2 regions of the Streptomyces sp. NPDC057702 genome follow, and region 2 is predicted to be linked to the other one. Evidence: riboswitches for the same ligand, from Rfam matches in the RefSeq annotation. Region 2 holds a riboswitch; the other holds the start of a gene.
What was found. A riboswitch is a leader RNA that binds a small molecule or an ion and turns the genes downstream of it on or off. The one in region 2 is predicted to bind cyclic di-AMP.
Positions count from the first base shown of each region.

Region 1: another riboswitch for cyclic di-AMP. It lies ahead of ACFVFR_RS20440 (C40 family peptidase); the one in region 2 lies ahead of ACFVFR_RS06180 (M23 family metallopeptidase).

Region 1 is NZ_JBHVJC010000025.1:110,112-117,666, reverse strand. It holds gene ACFVFR_RS20460 (SDR family NAD(P)-dependent oxidoreductase) at 1-2,417, opposite strand, end outside; gene ACFVFR_RS20455 (FcoT family thioesterase) at 2,470-3,033, opposite strand; gene ACFVFR_RS20450 (TauD/TfdA dioxygenase family protein) at 3,043-3,948, opposite strand; gene ACFVFR_RS20445 (SAM-dependent methyltransferase) at 4,551-5,606, shown strand; cyclic di-AMP (ydaO/yuaA leader) riboswitch at 6,032-6,222, shown strand; gene ACFVFR_RS20440 (C40 family peptidase) at 6,226-6,699, shown strand; gene ACFVFR_RS20435 (hypothetical protein) at 6,938-7,537, shown strand.
Region 2 is NZ_JBHVJC010000006.1:113,474-121,028, forward strand. It holds gene ACFVFR_RS06165 (DNA topoisomerase (ATP-hydrolyzing) subunit A) at 1-1,871, opposite strand, end outside; gene ACFVFR_RS06170 (M16 family metallopeptidase) at 2,110-3,528, shown strand; gene ACFVFR_RS06175 (M16 family metallopeptidase) at 3,588-4,955, shown strand; cyclic di-AMP (ydaO/yuaA leader) riboswitch at 5,401-5,562, shown strand; gene ACFVFR_RS06180 (M23 family metallopeptidase) at 5,577-6,494, shown strand; gene ACFVFR_RS06185 (HPr family phosphocarrier protein) at 6,834-7,115, opposite strand; gene ACFVFR_RS06190 (GNAT family N-acetyltransferase) at 7,262-7,555, shown strand, end outside.

The DNA.
Region 1 (7,555 bases), on a different contig from region 2:
ATGGCGCGCATGCCGTCGGCGAACTTGACGCCCTCGCGCAGGTGGCGGGCCCAGTAGTCGGGGGTGGAGATCTCGGCGGGGCTGGCGACCTTGCCCGTCAGGTTGGAGATGAGGGTGAACTCGGGCTCGTGGAAGGTGAGTGCGGCGACGACCTCACGCAGGTCCCGGGCCGCGTCGGTCATCAGGGGCGAGTGGGAGGCGCAGGAGACCGCGAGGCGGCGGTTCTTGATGCCCCGCTCGGTGAGCTGGCGCTCCACGAAGGCCAGCGACCGGGTGTCGCCGGACAGGACGAGCTGGCGGGTGCCGTTCACGGCGGCGACGGACAGCTCGTCGTGGCCGTCCATGAGGCCGGCGACCTCGGCGACGGACGCTTCGACGGCGGTCATGGCGCCGGGTGGGGAGGCGTCCATCAGTCGGGCGCGGGCGGCCATCAGGGTGACGGCGTCCTCCAGCGTGAACAGGCCGGCGACGGTGGCCGCGACGATCTCGCCGATGCTGTGACCGGCCAGTACGGAGGGGCGTACGCCCCACGACAGCCACAGCCTGGCCACCGCGTACTCCAGCGCGAACAGCGCGGGTTGCATGAAGCTGATCTGGTGGATGAGGTCGGCGTCGTCGACCTCGCCCAGGATCATGGCGCGGATGGAACGCCCCAGGTGCGGGGCGAACAGCCGGTCGCACGCGTCCAGGTGGTCGCGGAAGACGGAGAAGCGCTCGTACAACGGCCGCCCCATGCCCACGTACTGGGTGCCGCCGCCGGAGAACAGGAACGCCACCTGCGCCCCGCCGGCGGCCGGGCTGGCCTGCCCGGCCTTGGCCAGGGCGCGGTCCAGCAGGCGGGCGACGTCGTCGTGGTCGCGGACGACGCCGGCCAGGCGGAGCGGGAAGTGGGCGCGGGCGACGTTGGTCGAGTAGCACAGGTCGCCGATGTCGGTCTCGGGCTCGTTGCGCAGCAACCGCTGGTAGCGCTGGATCTGGCCGGTCAGCGCGGGTGCGGACTTGGCCGAGAGGGTGAGGACATGGCCGCCGTCGTCGTCCTGGGGGGTGGCCGGCGCGGCCACGGGCTCGGGGGCCTGTTCGAGGACGACGGAGGCGATGGTGCCGGTCAGGCCGAAGGAGTTGACCAGGGCCCGCTTGGTCTCGGCCGTCCACGGGTGGGCCTTGGTGGCGACCGCGACCGGGGAGCGCTCCCAGGGGATCCGGGTGGAGGGGGTGGTGAAGTTCAGGTGCGGGAAGATCGTGGACTCGCGCATCTGGAGCGCGGTCTTGACGAGCCCCCCGATGCCCGCCGCCGACTCCATGTGCCCGATGTTGGTCTTCAGCGATCCGATGGTGACCGGGTCGCTGGGGCTGTGCGACTCGCTGAACACCGAGGTGATCGCGCCGATCTCGATCGGGTCGCCCAGCGGGGTGCCGGTGCCGTGGGCCTCGATGTAGGAGATGTCGCGCGGGCCGATGCCGGCGGACCTGAGCGCTCTGCGCATCAGCCCCTCCTGCGCGGTGCCGTTGGGCACCATCAGGGAGCTGCTCTCGCCGTCGGAGCCGACGGCCGAGCCACGGACCACGGCGTAGATCCGGTCGCCGGCGCGCTGCGCGTCGGAGAGCCGCTTGAGGACGAGCGCGCCGCCGCCCTCGCTGCGGCAGTAGCCGTTGGCCGCCTCGTCGAAGGTCTTGCACCGGCCGTCGGGGGCCAGCATGTTGGACTGGCTGGCGAGGATGTAGGGGCGTGGGTTGACGATGGCGTTGACGCCGACGCACAGCGCCACATCGGTCTCGTCCTGTCGCAGGCCCTGGGCGGCCAGGTGGACGGCGACCAGCGACGCCGAGCAGGCGGTGTCGATGGTCATGCACGGTCCGCGCCAGCCGAGGAAGTAGGACAGCCGGCCCGAGACGGCGCTGAGCGCGGCGCCGGTGGGCATGTAGCTGTTGAGCTCCTCGTTGGCGTACGCGCCCATCTCGCCCGCGTAGTCGGTGTTGCTGACGGCGACGTACACCCCGCCCCGGCCGTGGCGCAGTGGACCGGGGTCGATGCCGGCGTCCTCCAGCGCCTCCCAGGCGGTTTCCAGGCTGAGCCGCTGCTGGGGGTCGATGTAGTCGGCTTCCTTGGGCGAGATGTTGTAGAACTTCGCGTCGAACTGGTCGATGCGGTCCAGGAATCCGCCACGCTCGCACCGGATGACGCCCTTGGCCTCCGGGTCGTCGGAGGTGAGTCCTTCGGGGTCCCAGCGGTCGGTGGGCAGTTCGCGCAGTCCGGACTGGCCGGTGCGCAGGAACTCGGCGAACTCGTCGGGCGCGTTGCTGCCGCCGGGAATGCGCAGTCCCATACCGACGATGGCGATGGGTTCGGGCACGACTCCGGGTGCGGTGGGGGTGGCGTTCGCGGTGCGGTCCTGTGATTCAGTGACGTGAGGTGACATGGCTCCTGCTCTTCTTTTCGCACAGTCCGTGCCAGGTGTTGACGCGACGCATTTACGCGGCCCGGTTTCTCGTCGTTCGTACGGCGAGCCGCACACCGCCGTGACAGGCGGGCATGTCCTGTTCGCCGTAGCGACACAGCGTGCTGACGAGGGCGATCGAACCGTCCTCGCCATCGCGTTCGTCAATGCCGACGACATCGATTTCGCCCCAGAACCCGCGCCCGCGCATGGCGCGGCGAAAGGTGCTGCGAAAGTCGACGATAAGGATGTCGGGGAGCTGCCGCTCCCAGAACTCCTCGAGCGTCCAGGTGCTGAACGGCCACATGGTGTGCTCTTTGACGGACTTCGCCAGCAGGTAGTAGACGAGCTGGTTGAAACACAGGTTGAATTCGACCGAGTTGAAATGTCCGGTGTCGTCGATGTAGCACGACTCGGGAATGGTGAACTCCCCACGCGCGCTGACCCGCCCGCCGTCGCGGGGTTCACCCTGGCGGGTGACGGTGGCGCTGGTGAGGTAGCGGCAGTGTGGCTTGTACGGGGTGAGGACCTGGCGCAGGAGCGGCTCGTCGCAGCCGTACCGGACGGACCGCGACGAGGCGGGTGTGATGAGTTCCACGGGGTCCCCTCAGCGGCCGTCGGCCGGCTGCTGGGCGCCGATGCCGGCGTAGAACTCGTACGCGTCGTGGACGGTGACCCGGTGCGAGACGGTGGGCTCGGGCTTGACGGTGTGCCGGGCGCAGTGCACGAGGCTGCGGTTGTCCCAGACGAGGAGGTCGCCCTTGTCGAAGGTCTGGAGGTGGATGTTCTCGTGCTGGAAGGTGGGGTCGGCCTGACCGACGGCGCTCAGCAGCTCCCGCAACAGGCTGTCGGGCAGCGGCGTGCCATCGGCCTGCTGGAGTTCGAAGGTGAACGCCTCGCTGATGTAGAGCAGCGGCTCGCCGGTGACCGGGTGCGGGAAGACGGTGGGGTGGGTGACCGCCGGGGTGTGGTCCTCGATCTCGGCGAGCACGTCGGTGATCGGTCGGTAGACGTCGTCGGGGCGGATCTTGAAGTACCGCCGGACGCTGTTGCGGCTGTACGTTCCCTCGATGGCGTTCTTCATCTCGCGGGAGAGCTTCTGGTACGCCCTGCCCATGTCGATGAAGTAGGTGCCGCGGTTTTCCCGGGGCACCACCTGCGGGTAGATGAGCGTGAGCCCGAAAGGCCGGGCCATGAACGAGTAGTCGTGGTGCCAGAACTTCCCTGTCTGGGGCACGCCGATTTGCTGACCTGACTCCCTCACGTTGGAGGAGACGAAGATCTCCTTGTGCTCCGGGTGGTGGTACATCGGCTGGTAGTAGGTTTCCACTTCGCCCAGTCGTCGACCGAAGGCGACGAATTCCGCGGGCGAGAGGCTCTGCTGCTTCAAGACCACGATCTTGTGCTCGTAGACCTTCTCCTTGAGCGCGACCATTTCCTGGTCCGAGGCGCTCATGACATCGAGTTCGAGGTCCACGCCCAAGGCGGCTTCCGTTTGTGGTGCGGTGGTCATATCTCCCCCAGCGGCGTGCCGGTTGGTTAAACGATGCACTGGCGGCACCACCGTTCAGCAGCGGCCTTAGGTCAACCTTGAAGCGCGCTGAAACGGAGGGGTGATCTCACCTACAGGCGTTCGGGGGGCACTTGAGCGGACGGCGCCGAACTCCTTGGGCCGACTGGGCGGAGACCCGGGTGGCCCACTCGGCGGCAACCGGACTATATGTCACCCGTACGAGTGGACCGGGGTCTCGGCCGCGCGACGTCGTACCGGCGACTCGGCCTGGCCAATCGCCTCGGAATACGGTGCGCCGGGGCGTGCTGGAGTGAAAGGGCGGGCGCGCTGGGCCCGGTGCGATCGGTCAATCTCCTGATACACCTGTCCCCTGCGCGTGATCGACGCGCGACGTATGGGCCCGCGGGGCGTTGGGCAGTCAGTTCCCCAGCGCACGTGTGCCGTCAACCCTCCTGGTGTGACAGCCGTCCGTGGTGCGCGCCACCCGCCACCGCGTCGCCGGCCGCCGGGTCGCGGGCTGCGGTGCCGGCGGGGCGCGCGTCGGCCCGACCGTCGCCCGCGCGTACGCCATCGCCACCCCCAGCACAGATGAGGAACTCCCCGTGAAGATCCGCACGTTCGCCAAGCTGGTGCGCAGCAGTCACTTCTCGCTGGCCATGCGGCTGCCCAAGGACCTGATGGCGCCCGCCTACCGCGCCTCGTTCCTGGCCGCCGCCGCCGGCAGCGGGGTGCTGCGCCACCTGGCGCGGCAGCCGCTCGACGCGCCCGCACTCGCCGACGAGCTCGGCATGCACGGAGAGGAGCACCTGCTGGGCGCCTGGCTGGAGATGGGCGTACGGCTGGGAGAGCTCGGCCAGCGCGGGGGGCGCTACCGGCTGCGTGGTCGGCTGGCCAGGGCGTTGGCCAAGGCGGAGGCGGACGCGTACGTGGCGCTGCTCGAACAGCTCATGCGCTTCCACGCCCCGCTGCTGCTGGACGCCCCGGCGATGTTGCGCGAGGGGCGGCGGGTGGCGATCACCGACCAGGACGGCGCGCTGATCGCCCGTTCCTCGCGTGTGCTCGAACCCGCCGTGCAGGCGGTGGTGGAGCAGCACGTGGACCGGGCGGCGCCGGTGCGCCTGCTTGAGGTGGGGTGCGGCAGCGGCACCTACGTGCGGCACGCCGCCTCGCTCAACCCCCGGCTGACGGCGGTGGCCATCGACCTCCAGGACGAGGTGGTGGCCCAGGCCCGGGGGAACCTGGACAAGTGGGGGCTGGCCGATCGGGTGGAGGTGGTGCGCAGCGACGTGCGGACCTACGCCACGGAGCAGAAGTTCGACCTGGTCACCCTGCACAACAACATCTACTACTTCCCCGAGGGCGAGCGGACCAAGGTGCTGGAGCGGGCGCGCTCCTTCCTGATGCCCGGGGGCCGGCTGCTGCTGACGACGAGCTGCCAGGGCGGCGGGCCCGGTATCGAGATGCTGAACCTGTGGTGCGCCTACGCCGACTTCACCGGCACACTGCCGCGCCCGACCGAGCTGCTGGACCAGATGCGGGACGCGGGCTTCACGCGGGTGCGCTCCCGTCGGCTGGTGCCGGGTGAGGAGTTCCGGGCCTTCGTCGGTACGAGCTCGTTCGACGGCCCGGCCGACGGCCCGCGCGAGACGGCCGACTGAGCCGCGTTCACACCCCAAGGCGGCGCGCGCGGCCCTGGGCGGCGCCGTGTCGCCCCGGCGGGGCGGGGGCCGCGCGCTGTCGGCCCGCGCCACGGGGGTGCCGTCGCGGGGTGCCGGGCTCGCCGACGGCCCGCGCTGGGCGCGGCGTGACGTCTCGTCACCGCCCACACTCCGGACCGGGCGCGTTCGGCGGCTGCATGGCCCACAGCCGCGCCGCGCCGTGGAACCTCCCCGTCCGGTTTGCTGTTTCCGCAGGTCAGGGCGAGTGTGCGCGACTCGTATGGGGTACCTGTGGCGGCGCGGTTCTGCGTCACCGACGAAGGTGAAGAACTTCACATACGGCCCTTTCGGCTGCGATTTCGGGCCGTGAATGACGCAGTATCCCTATCCGACAGCACCAAGCCCCCGTCACCACGGCGGGGCGGTCCGGGCGGACGCCGAGTCCTGCCGCCGCGCGGACCCAGGGAGAAGACCACGGATCGGCAGGAACGGGAGACCCAGGTACGACGGGCCACGAATTCGGTGGCCCTTGGGGTGAAGCCACGTAGATGGCCGGGCAACTTCGTCAGCCCGAACCCGACAGGTCATCTTTCGCAGGCGGATGTCGAAGGGCTTTCGTATGTCCGCGCAGCCACGTATACCCGCGCTCGCCACCCGTATCGGCACCGCGTCCGCTCTGACCGCGACGGTGTTGGCGGGCTCCTCGCTCGTACCGGCCATGTCGACCGACGCACAGGCGGCCACGACCTCCGGCAAGGCGCTCAAGGTCGCGGCCGGCAAGAAGGGCGCGCCCTACAAGTACGGGGCGGTCGGCCCGCACCGGTTCGACTGCTCGGGGCTCACGCTCTACTCGTTCAAGAAGGCGGGCAAGAAGCTGCCGCGCACGGCCGCCGCCCAGTACAACAAGACCCGCCACCTGTCCGCGAAGTCCCGCAAGGCGGGCGATCTGGTCTTCTTCCACTCCGGCCGGAACGTCTACCACGTGGGCATCTACGCCGGGCGGAACAAGATCTGGCACGCGCCCAAGCCGGGCAAGTCGGTGCGGCTGGAGAAGATCTGGACCAACAAGGTCTGGTACGGCCGCGTGCGCTGAGCCGTCCCACGGCCGGGCCGTGGTCGTCGGGCGGGTGGCGGCGCGCGCCGTCACCCGCCCGTTCGCGGGCCAGGATGAGGCAGGGGCCTTCGGATGTCCCGGCTTTGCGCCACGCTCACCAGGCCGGGTGATGTTCCCGGGGCGGACGTCACCCTCAGGAGGCACTCGGCGTTGTCCTCGACGTGCCGACCGAATCACGGTCGGCCTGATGCAACGAGGACGAGTCATGATGCGAGGAATGACGGGTGCGGCCGTCGTTGCGGCGGCGCTGGCGTGTGCGGTGACGCCGGCCCAGGCCCGCGAGACGACCACGCCGATCCAGAACGGCAAGGCCGAGTTCTGCCTGACCAAGCCGGCCGCGAAGCGGCTCGCCGAGGCGAAGATCCGGTTGGCCGCGACGGGGGGCGCCAAGCTCACCGGCAAGCAGCACCAGTGTGTGTCGTTCCCGCTGACCGAGGGCACCCGGGACTACGCGAAGCTCAAGGGCGGGGTGACCTTCCGCGACCGGGACGACCGCCTGGACCTCACCAAGATCCACAACTATGTCAACAAGACCCCGCACACGCAGGTGTCGGCCTCGGTCAACCGGGCCAAGGCGCGGCAGGTCGACTTCCTGACGTACTCCATCAAGCGGGAGAACGCCCAGACCACGCCGAAGCAGATCAAGGCCGTCGACGTACGGACCGCGCTGACCGCCGACGGCGAGAAGCTGCTGAAGAAGACGTTCGGCAAGTCGCCGCTGCGCGCGGGTGAGCACGCGTTCGTCCTGAACGCGGTGGCTGACCTGCCGCAGGGCGCGCCGGACCTGCTCGCCGCCCTGCTCGGCTCGCTGGGCTGACCGGCCGCTGAGCCGGCG
Region 2 (7,555 bases):
GCCAGGCCCGGCGAGGACTCGTCGAGCGTGGTCAGGCACACCACGCGCTCGCCGTCGGCCAGCGAGACGAACTCCGTGAGCGGCGCCCCGCCCGCGACGTTGGGCGCCGACGCGGTGTCCGGCAGGGTCGGCAGGTCGACGACCGCGATCCGCAGCAGACGCCCGGTCGAGGTCACCACGCCCACGTCGGCGCGCGCCGTTGCCGGGATCGAGGAGACGATCACGTCGTGCTTGGCGCGGCGGGTCGCGTCGTCCACCACCGGCGGCTCGCCGGTGGCCGTGCGGGCCAGCAGCCCCGTGGAGGACAGCAGCACCCGGCACGGGTCGTCGGGGACCTCCAGGGGCACCGCCGCCACCGGGGCGCCGGCCGACTCCAGGAGCACCGTGCGCCGGTCGGTGCTGAACTTCTTGGCCACCGTCGCCAGTTCGCTCGACACCAGCTTCCGCAGCTCCGCGTCGGACTCCAGGATGCGGGACAGCTCGGCGATCTCCCGCGTGAGCCGGTCCCGCTCCGCCTCCAGCTCGATCCGGTCGAAGCGGGTCAGCCGGCGCAGCGGGGTATCCAGGATGTACTGCGTCTGGACGTCCGACAGCGAGAACCGGGCCATCAGCGATTCCTTGGCCTGCGCCGCGTTCTCGCTGGAGCGGATGACGCGGATGACCTCGTCGATGTCGAGCAGCGCCGTGAGCAGGCCCTCGACCAGGTGCAGCCGGTCCTGCCGCTTCCTGCGCCGGAACTCGCTGCGCCGCCGCACCACCTCGAAGCGGTGGTCCAGATAGACCTCGAGGAGTTCCTTGAGACCGAGCGTGAGCGGCTGGCCGTCCACCAGGGCGACGTTGTTGATGCCGAAGGACTCCTCCATCGGCGTCAGCTTGAACAGCTGCTCAAGGACGGCCTCGGGGTTGAAGCCGTTCTTGATCTCGATGACCAGCCGCAGCCCGTGCTCGCGGTCGGTGAGGTCCTTGACGTCGGCGATGCCCTGCAGCTTCTTCGCCCCGACCAGGTCCTTGATCTTGGCGATGACCTTCTCCGGGCCGACCGCGAACGGCAGCTCCGTCACGACCAGGCCCTTGCGGCGCGGCGTCACGTTGTCCACCGACACCGTCGCGCGGATCTTGAAGGTGCCGCGACCGGTCTGGTACGCGTCCCGCACGCCCCCCAGGCCGACGATGCGACCGCCGGTGGGCAGGTCGGGGCCGGGCACGAAGCGCATCAGCGTGTCCAGGTCCGCGCCCGGGTGCCGGATCAGGTGCCGGGCGGCGGCGATGACCTCGCCGAGGTTGTGCGGCGGCATGTTCGTCGCCATGCCGACCGCGATCCCCGACGAGCCGTTGACCAGCAGGTTCGGATAAGCGGCCGGGAGCGCGACGGGCTCCTGCTCGCTGCCGTCGTAGTTGGGGCTGAAGTCGACCGTGTCCTCGTCGATGGACTCGGTCATCAGCGACGTGGCCGAGGCCATCCGACACTCGGTGTACCGCATCGCGGCGGGCGGGTCGTCGTTGCCCAGCGAGCCGAAGTTGCCGTGCCCGTCCACCAGCGGCAGTCGCATCGAGAACGGCTGGGCCATGCGCACCAGCGCGTCGTAGATGGACGCGTCACCGTGCGGGTGCAGCTTGCCCATCACCTCGCCGACGACCCGGGCGCACTTGACGTACCCCCGCTCGGGGCGCAACCCCATGTCGTTCATCTGGTAGAGGATGCGGCGGTGCACCGGCTTGAGGCCGTCCCTGGCGTCGGGCAGCGCGCGGGAGTAGATGACCGAGTAGGCGTATTCGAGGAAGGAGCCCTGCATCTCATCGACGACGTCGATGTCGAGGATGCGCTCCTCGAAATCCTCCGGTGGCGGGGTCTTCGTGCTGCGGCGGGCCATCGCGGCTGCGGCTCCTTCTCCTACCGGTACGAGTGCTGACGTCGACCATTGTGGCCCGCCGCACTGACAACGCCGACCACGACCCGGCTGGTCGCGCCCGGACGGGAGCGCCGCGCACCCCGCGCCGACGCCACCGCGCGAGCGTCCTTCGCGGGGAACTTCGCCAGATGTCAGCCCGCTTGCATACAGTGACAGGACTGCTCAACCCGCGATAGATCGCGCGATCGAAGGGACGTACATGCCCATGGGTCACACGGCCACGCAACAGGCCGGCTCCGGCGGCCTGACAGCGACCGAGCACCGCCTGGCGAACGGTCTGCGTGTGGTGCTCTCCGAGGACCACCTGACCCCGGTCGCCGCGGTCTGCCTCTGGTACGACGTCGGCTCCCGCCACGAGGTCAAGGGGCGTACGGGACTCGCCCACCTCTTCGAGCACCTGATGTTCCAGGGCTCGAAGCAGGTCAGCGGCAACGGGCACTTCGAGCTCGTGCAGGGCGCCGGCGGTTCGCTCAACGGCACCACGAGCTTCGAGCGGACCAACTACTTCGAGACCATGCCCGCCCACCAGGTGGAGCTGGCCCTGTGGCTGGAAGCCGACCGGATGGGGTCGCTGCTCTCCGCGCTCGACGAGGAGAGCATGGAGAACCAGCGCGACGTGGTGAAGAACGAGCGCCGCCAGCGCTACGACAACGTGCCCTACGGCACCGCCTTCGAGCGGCTGACCGCGATGGCCTACCCGGAGGGCCACCCCTACCACCACACGCCCATCGGCTCGATGGCGGACCTGGACGCGGCGTCGCTGGAGGACGCGCGGCAGTTCTTCCGTACCTACTACGCGCCGAACAACGCCGTGCTCTCCGTCGTCGGCGACATCGACCCCGAGCAGACCCTGGCGTGGGTCGAGAAGTACTTCGGCAGCATCCCCGCGCACGACGGCAAGCCCACCCCACGGGACGGCGCGCTGCCCGACACCATCGGCGCGCAGTTGCGCGAGGAGGTGCGCGAGGAGGTGCCCGCGCGCGCCCTGATGGCCGCCTACCGGCTGCCGCACGACGGCACCCGCGAGGCGGACGCCGCCGACCTGGCCCTGACCGTGCTCGGCGGTGGCGAGTCCTCCCGCCTGCACAACCGGCTGGTGCGCCGCGACCGCACCGCCGTCGCGGCCGGCTTCGGACTGCTGCGGCTGGCCGGCGCGCCCTCGCTGGGCTGGCTGGACGTCAAGACCTCGGGCGGCGTGGAGGTGCCCGCCATCGAGTCCGCCGTGGACGAGGAGCTGGCCCGCTTCGCCGCCGAGGGCCCGAGCCCGCAGGAGATGGAGCGGGCCCAGGCGCAGCTCGAGCGCGAGTGGCTGGACCGGCTGGCCACGGTCGGCGGCCGGGCCGACGAACTGTGCCGGTACGCGGTCCTCTTCGGTGACCCGCAGCTCGCGCTGAGCGCGGTGGACCGGGTCCTGGACATCACCGCCGACGAGGTGCGGGCCGTCGCCGCGGCCCGACTGCGTCCCGACAACCGCGCGGTGCTGGTCTACGAGCCGACCGAGCCCGCCGAGACCGGCGAGGGCGAGGAGACCGTGGAGGCCACCGAGCCGACCGATGTCGTGCGGGCGGCCCCCGCCGACGCGGCGACCGAGGACAACGACGAAGGGGCGGGCCGGTGAGCGACGCAGCGACCACGACCGCGACACAGACCGACGCGACGGACACCACCGTGACCAGCATGCAGTTCCACCCCCAGCCCCAGCCCGGCCAGGCCAAGCCGTGGGCCTTCCCCGCACCCGAGCGCGGCCAGCTCCCCAACGGCCTGACCGTGCTGCGCTGTCACCGGCCGGGCCAGCAGGTCGTCGCGGTCGAGGTCAACCTCGCCGCGCCGCTGGAGGCCGAGCCGCAGGGGCTCGAAGGCGTGGCGACCATCATGGCCAGGGCCCTGTCCGAGGGGACCGACCGGCACTCGGCCGAGGAGTTCGCGGCCGAGCTGGAGCGCTGCGGCGCCACCCTGGACGCCTACGCCGACCACCCGGGCGTGCGGGTCTCCCTGGAGGTTCCGGCCTCCCGGCTGACCAAGGCGCTCGGACTGCTCGCCGACGCGCTGCGGGCCCCCGCCTTCCCCGAGAGCGAGGTGGAGCGGCTGGTGCGCAACCGGCTCGACGAGATCCCGCACGAGCTGGCCAACCCGGCGCGGCGGGCCGCGATGACGCTGTCCAAGGAGCTCTTCCCGGCCGACTCCCGGATGTCCCGGCCCCGCCAGGGCACCGAGGAGACGGTGACGGGCGTGGACGCCGCCGCCGTGCGCGCCTTCTACGCCGCCCACGTGCGCCCGGCCACGGCCACCGCGGTGGTCGTCGGCGACCTCACCGGCGTGGACCTCGACCAGGCGCTCGCCGAGACGCTGGGCGCCTGGAGCGGCGACACGGCCGCGCCGCGCCCGGTGCCCGCCGTCACCGCCGACGACAGCGGCCGGGTCGTCATCGTGGACCGGCCCGGTGCCGTGCAGACCCAGCTGCTCATCGGACGGGTCGGCGCCGACCGGCACGACCGGGTGTGGCCCGCGCAGACGCTCGGCACCTACTGCCTGGGTGGCACCCTCACCTCCCGGCTGGACCGCGTGCTGCGCGAGGAGAAGGGCTACACGTACGGCGTGCGGGCCTTCGCGCAGGTCCTGCGCTCCACGCCGGAGGGCACCGGCCTCTCGCTGCTGGCCATCAGCGGTTCGGTGGCCACCGAGGTGACCGGCCCGGCGCTGGAGGACGCGTGGAAGGTGCTGCGCACGCTGGCCGCCGAGGGGCTCACGGACGACGAGCGTGACGTGGCCGTGCAGAACCTGGTGGGGATCGCCCCGCTGAAGTACGAGACGGCCGCCTCCGTCGCGGGCACCCTCGCCGACCAGGTGGAGCAGCACCTCCCGGACGACTTCCAGGCCCACCTCTACCAACGGCTCGCCGAGACCGGCACCGTCGAGGCGACCGCGGCGGCGGTGGCCGCCTTCCCGACGGACCGTCTGGTGACCGTGCTGGTCGGCGACGCCTCGGTGATCGCGGAGCCGGTCAAGGCGCTGGGCATCGGTGACGTGCGGGTGGTGACCGGCTAGCACGAGGCGTGGCGGGGCGCGGAAGCCCGTAGGCGTACCGACCGGGCTGGCGCGCCGTCAGGCGGCGTGGGGCCCGGTGCGGTCCCGCGCCGTCCCGTCTCCCGCGCTCGCCGCCCGGAGCCCGCCGTGAGGCGTGTCCCGGAGCGTTCGCCGGTCCGCGTGCGGCGGCTCGCGTCGCCGCCTCGCCAGCGGCGGCGCCCGAATCGCCCCGACCCACACGAGCGGAGCGCGGAGCTCCGGTCGCCGACGTGTGGTTACGGCGAGTCAGGAGGCCCTGGTGTCCCGTGGGATGCCAGGGCCTCTCGGTATGTCTGGTTTGCGGGAGAGGCTGCCCGTCTGCCGTGTGGCGTGCGCAACATTCACCCGGTTCTGTTTGCCGATCAAAAGACGTCCCGCTTAGCGTCAGCCCCGTTGCTCGTCACAGATCAGCCACACCCGTGGCACCGGGCAGCCATCGCCGAGTCCCTCATGGCGCGAGCCAGGGGAGCCGGGGACCCATGTCCCCTGGGGTGAATCGGCCGCCATCCTCGCGAGGGGCGTGGCGACCGTAGGAGACCTTCCTGCTCCGAACCCGTCAGCTAACCCGGTAGGCGAGAAGGAAGGAAAGGAGTACGCCTCCTCATGGCGCTCACTCGTGCCACTGGGCGGCACCGTCGCCCCAGCCGTCTTACCCGGAGCAGCGCGAACGTGGCGGGCATGGCCACTCTCGCCGCCACCGGAGTCGTCGCCGGCATAGCCGCCCCCGCGATGGCCGCCTCCGGCGCCGCCGGCTCGCAGGAACCCCAGGACACCGGTCTGCGTCAGGCGGTGGCCCTCAACGACGGCATCGCCGACAAGATCGGCGCCCAGGCCGACGCCCAGTACTCCGCCGCCGAGCAGGCCGCGGCCGAACAGCAGGCCGAGGAGGAGGCGCGCCAGCAGGCCGCCAAGCACGCCGCCGAGATGAAGAAGAAGGCGGAGGAGGCCAAGCGCAAGGCCGCCGCCGAGGCCGCGAAGAAGAAGGCCGCCGAGAAGAAGGCGGCCGAGGCCCGCGCCGCCGAGGCGCGTGAGGCCGCCGAGACCCGTGCGACCGAGACCCGCGAGGCCAGCGACACGCGGGCCACCCGCACCGTCGAGCGCACCACGCTGGGCGCCGCCTACGTCTCCCCGGTCGCGGGCAGCTACGTCTCCACGCAGTACCAGGCGTCGGGCGGCAACTGGTCCTCCGGCAGCCACACCGGCATCGACTTCCACGCCGGCCTGGGCACCTCGGTGCGTGCCGTAGGCGCCGGCACCGTCGTCGAGGCGGGCTGGGGCGGCGCGTACGGCAACAACGTCGTGATCAAGATGAACGACGGCACCTACACCCAGTACGGCCACCTCGACTCGCTCTCTGTCTCGGTGGGTCAGAGCGTCGCCCCGGGCCAGCAGATCGGCCTGGCCGGCAACACGGGCAACTCCACCGGCGCGCACCTGCACTTCGAGGCCCGCACGTCGCCCGAGTACGGCTCGGACATCAACCCCGTCGCCTACCTGCGCTCGCACGGCGTCAACATCTGAGCCGGAGCCGGCCCCGCGCGGACGGCGGCAGGGCACGGGGGCGCACCCACCCGTGCTGAGCCCGGCACGCCCGGGGCCACCGGTCGGGCGGCCGTGAGCTCGCCCCCGCGCGTCGCGTCATCTCGAAGGCCCCACCCCCGCCGGGTGGGGCCTTCGGCATGCGCGCTCCGGGGCGGGCCGGTGGCGGCCGAGCCGAGCGGTCGGCCCGCCGGGGGCCCTGAGACGTACGCGGGCGGGGCGCGCCCCGGGGGTGCGGGCGGATGGGAGGCGCGGGAAACGACGAAGCCGCGGTGACGACCCTGGGGGCCACCGCGGCTTCGGAAGGTACCGAACGGCGAGTCAGACCGTCTCCGGGAGCTCCTCAAGGCCCTCGGCGACGAGCTTGGCCAGACGGTCGAGCGCGGCGTCGGCGCCGTCGGCCTCGGAGGCCAGCACGATCTCCTCGCCGCCCTGCGCGCCCAGGCCGAGCACGGCGAGCATCGAGGCGGCGTTGACCGGGGAGCCGTCCGACTTGGCGATCGTCACGGGGACGCCGGAGGCCGTCGCGGCGCGGACGAAGATCGACGCGGGGCGAGCGTGCAGGCCCTCTGCCCAGCCGACGGTGACGCGGCGCTCAACCATGGTGTTGCCCTTCAGGTGGTTGCTGTTGTCTAGACCAGTCTCTCACGGGGTGCGGTGTGCTCCGGCGGAGCCCTTCCACAGCCTGCCCCGGCACAAGGGCGCGCGCGAATCGAACCGTTGTCGGTGCCCCCACCTAGTCTGGACCCATGGAAACGCCGCCCGAGCACGCCTACCCGACCCACTGGGAAGCGGACGTGGTGCTCCGTGACGGCGGCACCGCCCAGATCCGCCCCATCACCCCCGACGACGCCCGGCGCCTGGTCGACTTCTACGAGAAGGTCTCGGACGAGTCCAAGTACTACCGCTTCTTCGCCCCCCACCCCCGGCTCTCCGACCGCGACGTGCACCGCTTCACCCACCACGACTACGTGGACCGGGTCGGCCTGGCGGCGACGGTGGGGGACGAGTTCATCGCCACGGTGCGCTACGACCGCATCGAC